2 regions of the Luteibacter sp. 3190 genome follow, and region 2 is predicted to be linked to the other one. Evidence: predicted binding sites of a transcription regulator. Region 2 holds the regulator's gene; the other holds the start of a gene.
The links. Region 2 encodes sigma-54, which starts transcription at its own class of promoters, with help from an activator protein. Its sites were predicted from a motif close to TGGCACGNGCNTTGC; they were not measured.
Positions count from the first base shown of each region.

Region 1 (3,518 bases), on a different contig from region 2:
CTTAGGGCCGCCTTTTTTTATGGGCGCCGGGTAGGCCTCGACCTTGCCGTATTGCGGCATTGCATTCCTTGAAAAAAGGCCTAAACCCCTCGCCGGGTGTGCCGATAAATAACCCTGACAGCGGCCGGCACGGGCTTTCGGGGCGGGCGCTGATCGAAAAGTGGTTGACAGGTAGAAAAAGTCCTCAAGTTTCTCCCCGGCGTGCCGTAAACCTCTCTGAGGCGGAAGGCTTTCCTAACGGAACCCCGCCGGACTACGCCGCACATCAATCCGGCATTTCGGTTCCGCTTACCAAGGATCAATCCCATGGCTCTGACCATCAACACCAACATCATGTCGCTGAATGCTCAGCGTAACCTGAGCACCTCGCAGACGAAGCTGTCCTCCGCGATCGCGCGCCTGTCGTCGGGCAACCGCATCAACAGCGCGAAGGACGACGCCGCCGGCCTCGCGATCTCGACCCGCTTCACCACGCAGATCAACGGTCTGAACCGCGCCGTCCAGAACGCCAACGACGGTATCTCGCTGTCGCAGACGACCGAGTCGGCCCTCGACGAGGTCACGAACAACCTGCAGCGCATCCGCGAGCTGGCCGTGCAGTCGACCAACGCCTCCAACTCGCCGAGCGACCGCGAAGCGCTGGACGCCGAAGTGCAGCAGCGTCTGTCGGAAGTGACGCGTATCGCCACGCAGACGAACTTCAACGGCATGAAGGTGCTGGACGGTTCCGCCAAGGAACTCAGCTTCCAGGTCGGTGCCAACGTCGGTGAAGTCATCACCGTCGGCCTCGACAAGGGCATGAAGGCGAACCAGGTCGGCCAGCTGGCCACCGATTCCATCGACCTGAGTGGCAAGCTCGGCACGACCGTGACGACCGCCCAGACCACCGACTGGACCACCGCGAACGCAAGCACCAAGGGCGTCGTCACGTACGGCAGCAAGTCGGTCGACTGGGGTGACTACACGGGCGCGACGCAGGCCGACGCCATCACCTTCTTGAAGAATCAGCTGGGCAGCGACTTTACCGTCGCCGCCAACGCCACGACGGCGACGTCGATCGACGTTACGGATAACTCCGTGGGCAAGACGCTCGACGCGGGCGACCTGACCTTCTCGATCGGTGGCGGTACGTCGTTCGACATCACCGGTACGTTCAAGAACGCGCAGGACGTAGCCGACGCCATCAATAGCCACTCCAGCGAGGGCGTAACGGCATACGTGGGCACGGACGGCAAGCTGAACGTCGCCTCGGCCAAGTCGATCGCCGTTTCGGGCACCGAGCAAGCCAACCTGGGCTTCGCCGCCACCAGCGCGGTTGGCACCACGAAGACCCTTGCCGACTCCAGCATCAAGACGGTCGACGGCGCCAACGACACGATCAACCGCATCGATGCCGCCCTCCAGTCGATCTCGAGCCTCCGCTCGGACCTCGGCGCGGTGCAGAACCGCTTCGAGTCCACGATCTCGAACCTGCAGAACATCTCGCAGAACCTGACGGCTTCGAAGTCGGCCATTACCGACGCCGACTTCGCCCAGGAAACGGCGAACATGTCCTCGGCTCAGATCCTGCAGCAGGCCGGCGTCTCGGTCCTCGCCCAGGCGAACCAGAGCCAGCAGATCGTCCAGAAGCTCCTCCAGTAACAGGGAAGGGCTCACCGGGCCCGGGGAGGTTCTCCCGGGCTTGGCAGGGTAATTGCTTAGTTGTCACGGCTGGCTCTCGAAAGGGGGCCAGCCGTCGACAAATTGGCGCCCAGGGCAGTGAGGCGTCTTCCAGGAGAGCTTCATGGCCACCAGTCCCGTCAACATCGGTTCCAGCTCGATCGACGTCGCGTCGATCGTCACGAACCTCGTCGCGAACAAGCGCAAGGCGCAGGACGCGAAATACGCCGCGGACTCGCAGGCGAACACCACCCAGATTTCGGCCGTCGGGAATTTCTCCTCGTCGCTGACGAGCCTGCAGAGCGCCATCAAGGCGCTGACCGACGGCACGGCGTTCAAGACGCAGAAAGTCAGCGTGGGCGACAGCAAGGCGCTCACCGCTACGGTCGACTCGACCGCGCAGCCCAATACCTACAAGATCAAGGTTGACCAGCTGGCGACCTCGCAGAAGATCATGTCGCCGGCGTTCGAGGGCAGCAAGGCCGCGATCGGCACGGGCAACATCACGATCGCGATCGGCGACAAGTCGATGAGTCTCGATGTCGCTTCCGGCGCCAATACCCTCGAGAACGTGCGCGACGCCATCAACAAGGCGAAGGACAATCCTGGCGTCACCGCGAGCATCGTCACTGGTGCGGATGGCGCGCATCTGGTGCTGACGTCCGTCTCGACGGGCGCCGCAAACGCCTTTACGGTCACCACCAGCGGGGGCGACGGCAACCTGGCGCAGCTGGATTTCGATCCCGCCACGGGAACGCCGCAAACGGCCGCCCAGGATGCCGTTTTCTACGTCGACGACGTCAAGGCCACGAGTGCGTCCAACACGGCGACGTCCGCGATCGATGGCGTCACGTTGACGCTGACGGGCACGACCAGCGCAGATGCCCCGACCACGCTTGTCATTACCAATGATCCCAGCGCCGTGACGACTGGTCTGAATTCACTCGTCACAGCCTATAACTCGTTCATCGCGACCTACAAACAGCTCACGAAGTACGACCAGACCAACCAGCAGGTCGGTGCCCTGATCGGTGACGCCACGGTCAACTCGATCAAGAGCCAGGTCGCGACGCTGCTGGGCTCGCAGTTCGCGGGCAATTCGTCGGGGCCGCGTTCGCTGAGCGACCTGGGCGTGGCCTTCCAGACCGACGGCACGCTCAAGCTCGACACCAACAAGCTCACGAAGGTGATGGCGAACAACCCCAAGGAGGCGCAGAACCTCCTGAGCGGCGACAACGGCATCGCACCGAAGCTGGACAAGCTGATCGCGGGATGGACGGCTTCGAACGGCATTCTCACCCAGCGCACGGCCAACCTGCAGAACAAGGCCAAGGACATCAAGGAGGCGATGGACGCCTTCGACGTGCAGATGGACGACTACTCGAAGCGCCTGACCAAACAGTACAGCGCGCTCGACGCGATGATGACCAAGCTGGCCGGGACCAGCAGCTACCTCCAGCAGCAGTTCGACGCGCTGACGACCAGCAAGTAACGCACGACTCCAGGACACGCAGACATGGCACTCGGATATTCCCAGGGCGCAGGCGCCTACCAGCAGATCCGCACGCAGGGCGGCCTCGAAACCGCCGATCCGCACGGTCTCGTCACCATGCTCATGGACGGTGCGCTCGAGCGCATTCGCCTCGCGCAGGCGTGCATCGCCACGGGCAACGTCGCCTCCAAGGGCGAGGCGATCTCCAAGGCGATCGAGATCGTCGGCGCGCTCCAGGCGGGCCTGAACCACGAGGTGGAGACGCCGCTGGTCGGTCAGCTGGATGGCCTGTACGACTACCTGAGCCGTCGTCTCCTGCACGCCAACCTGCACAATGACACCGAGGCCCTCGACGAGGTCACCCGCC
Region 1 covers NZ_JAVDUO010000001.1:2,128,772-2,132,289, reverse strand. The annotation lists gene J2X58_RS09650 (flagellin) at 307-1,641, shown strand; gene fliD (flagellar filament capping protein FliD) at 1,784-3,151, shown strand; gene fliS (flagellar export chaperone FliS) at 3,176-3,518, shown strand, end outside.
Region 1: fliD (flagellar filament capping protein FliD) is a predicted target of sigma-54. The motif match lies at 1,683-1,697, and genes of this name have one in related genera.

Region 2 (3,518 bases):
CCAAGGCCACCGTGTACCTCAACGACGACAACTCCGTGAAGCGCGTCATCGTCGACGGCGGCCCTGCGACCATGCAGCAGCAGGACGACGACGGCAACTGGATGCACGGCCGCGCTAACAACGTCGATTACAAGGTCGAAGAGGACTACGCGGTGCTCACCGGCAACGCGCACATCGACCAGCCGGTCAAGGGCACCGCCGATGGCGACAAGCTCACGTACAACACGAAGGACAGCACGATGACGGGCGAAAGCAATAGCGGCGCCCCCGTGCACATGACCTTCCAGCCCAAGAACACCACGCCCGCGGCCGCACCCGCGAAGCCCGCGGCGTCCGACACGAAGAAGCCCTGACCCATGCTTTCAGCCCAAGGCCTGCAGAAGCGCTTCCGCGCACGCCAGGTAGTCCGCGATTTCGCGTTCTCCATCCGCGAAGGCGAGGTGGTCGGCCTGCTCGGCCCGAACGGTGCCGGCAAGACGACCTGCTTCTACATGGTGGTGGGCCTGATCCAGGCCGACGCCGGCCAGATCAAGCTCGACCAGCAGGACATCACCGGCCTGCCCATGCACGCCCGCGCGAAGCTCGGCATCGGCTACCTGCCGCAGGAGGCCTCGGTGTTCCGTCGACTCAGCGTCGCCGACAACATCCTGGCCGTACTCGAGCTGCGCGACGGCATGACGCAGAAGCAGCGGGAAGACGAGCTGGAAAGCCTGCTCGACGAGCTGAAGATCTCGCACATCGCCGAGCAGAAGGGCATCAGTCTCTCCGGCGGCGAGCGGCGTCGCGTCGAAATCGCCCGCGCGCTGGCCGCCCGCCCGCGCTACATGCTGCTCGACGAACCCTTCGCGGGCGTCGACCCGATCTCGGTGGGCGAGATCCAGCGCATCGTGCGCCATCTCAAGGAGCGCGGCATCGGCGTGCTCATCACGGACCATAACGTCCGCGAAACACTCGGCATCTGCGACCGCGCGTACATCCTCAACGACGGCGAAGTCCTCTCCCGCGGTACGCCCCAGCACATCCTCGCGGACGAAAAGGTTCGGGAAGTGTATCTGGGACGTGAGTTCCGGATCTGACGCCCCGTCCTACCCCACCTTGGGAATAGCTCGCCGAGGCGCTGGTTTGCGGGGGCCAACAGGGGTTAGGATGGATCGGGAACCCCACGCGTCGCAGGCATGAAACCCGGACTTCAGTTTCGCCTCAACCAGCAGCTCACGCTGACACCTCAGCTGCAGCAGGCCATCCGCCTGCTCCAGCTGTCGCAGCTGGAGCTCGAGGCCGAACTCCGCCAGATCGCGGAAAGCAACCCGTTGCTGGAGTTCGCCGAAGATGCCGAATCCGAGGCGGACGCGGCCGACGACGAGGGCTTCGAGGCCGCCGATTACACGCCGCCCCGCGACGAGGTCCCGAAGAAGGCCTCCAAGGACGACGACGAATCCACCGCGGCGCCTTCCGAAGAGCTCGCGCCCGACTGGGACGACGACCGGTTCCACGGCGAGGCCGGAGACTATGCCGGCGCCCCGTCGCGCGCTGGCGGTGTCGACGACGACGGCTTCGAGCCGCAGAACGCCGCGCCCGAGAGCCTGCAGCAGCACCTGGAGTGGCAGCTCAACCTCTCGCAGTTCTCGCCGCGCGACCACGCCATCGCGACCGCGATCATCCATGCGCTCGACGAAGACGGCTACCTGCGCGACGGTGTCGAAGCGGTGGAAGCCGCCCTGCCCGCGGAACTCGGCGCACGTGCCGCTGAGATCGAAACCGTGCGCCAGCGCGTGCAACGTTTCGATCCCACGGGCATCGCCAGCCTCGACCTGCGCGACTGCCTCGACTGCCAGCTGTCGCAGTTCTCGCTCGACACGCCGCATCGCGAGCTCGCGATCCGCATCGTCAACGAAGAACTGGAACTGCTCGCGCGCAACGACCGCACGAAGATCGCCCGCAAGCTCAAGGCACCCGAGGCCGACGTCGCCGCGGCGGCGAACCTCATCCGCAGCCTCGATCCCAGGCCCGGCGCGGCCCTCGACGCCACGCCCGTCGAGTACGTCGCGCCCGACGTCTACGCGCGCCGCGAGAACGGGCGCTGGCAGGTCAGCCTGAATCCCGACGCCCAGCCGCGGCTCGGCCTCAACCAGCATTACTGCAACCTCATCGCCCGCGCGCGCGGCGACGACGCGACATGGATGAAAGGCCAGCTTCAGGAAGCCCGCTGGCTGCTGAAGAGCCTGCAGTCGCGCGCCGAGACGTTGCAGAAGGTGGCCGACGTGATCGTGCGCCGGCAGAGCGCCTTCCTCGACTACGGTCCCGAAGCCATGCATCCGCTGGTGCTGCGCGAAGTGGCCGAGGAGGTCGGGATGCACGAATCGACCATATCCCGCGTGACCACGCGCAAGTACATGCATACGCCGCGCGGCACGTTCGAACTCAAGCATTTCTTTTCCAGCGGCGTGGCGACGGAAGACGGCGGCAGCGCGTCCGCCACCGCCATCCAGGCCATGCTGCGCAAACTGATCACGGCGGAAGACGCGCGCCGCCCCCTCTCGGACCAGGCGCTCGCGGAGGAACTCCATCGACGCGGCATTCAGGTCGCCCGACGTACGGTAGCCAAGTACCGGGAAGCGATGCGTATCCCCAGTTCCAGCGAACGCGTCCGCGCCCATTGACGGTGACCGGGAACCTCGGCACAGGAGAACGGTCCCAACGTTTCAAGGCTCGAGGAACGGCACCGTGTCGTTCCGATCTCGTCGCCGAACGGCGGCACCCTCAGCAAGTAGGAGGCGTCAATGCAAATCCAGATCAGCGGCCAGCACATCCAGATCACCCCCGCCCTGCGTGAGCGCGTGGAACAGCAGATCGGTCGCTTCGAACGCCTTTTCGACAACATCAAGGCCCTCGACGTGGTGCTTTCCGTCGACAAGAACGAGCACAAGGCCAGCGGCACCCTCCACTGCGCCGGCACCCGGCTTCATGCCGACGGTCTCGCCCGGCTCGACGACGACAAGAAAGGCGACACCCTCTACAACGCGATCGACGCCATGATCGCCAAGCTCGCCGACCAGCTGAAGAAGCACAAGGAAAAGCTTAAAGATCACCACAACGCCGAGGTCCGCGAGGCCCGCGCGGCCACCTGACGCGGTCCCATGGCGGCGCCCGCCGCCCTCCGGACCGCCCCTTGATGGCACAATAGGCGCAAGCCGGCACGCCCCGCGTGCCGGCTTTTTTCCTTCTAGGGACCCATTCCGTGGACCGGCTGACCGCCAGACAACTCTTCGACGGCGTACACGAGCGCATGGCCCTGCGCTGGGCGGCGGGCATGCGCGGCGAAGCGCGCGTGCTCGAACCCAACGCCAAGCAGAGCCGGCGACCCTCCCTGGTCGGCTACCTCAACGTGATCTATCCGAACAAGGTCCAGATCATCGGCACCGAGGAGCTGAACTACCTCGACGGCCTGGACTCCCGGCAGCGCTGGGAAGCCATCCACAAGATCGCCGCCTACCAGCCGGCCGCGCTGATCGTCACGA
Region 2 covers NZ_JAVDUO010000006.1:71,670-75,187, forward strand. The annotation lists gene lptA (lipopolysaccharide transport periplasmic protein LptA) at 1-353, shown strand, start outside; gene lptB (LPS export ABC transporter ATP-binding protein) at 357-1,076, shown strand; gene J2X58_RS18445 (RNA polymerase factor sigma-54) at 1,176-2,660, shown strand; gene raiA (ribosome-associated translation inhibitor RaiA) at 2,781-3,128, shown strand; gene hprK (HPr(Ser) kinase/phosphatase) at 3,239-3,518, shown strand, end outside.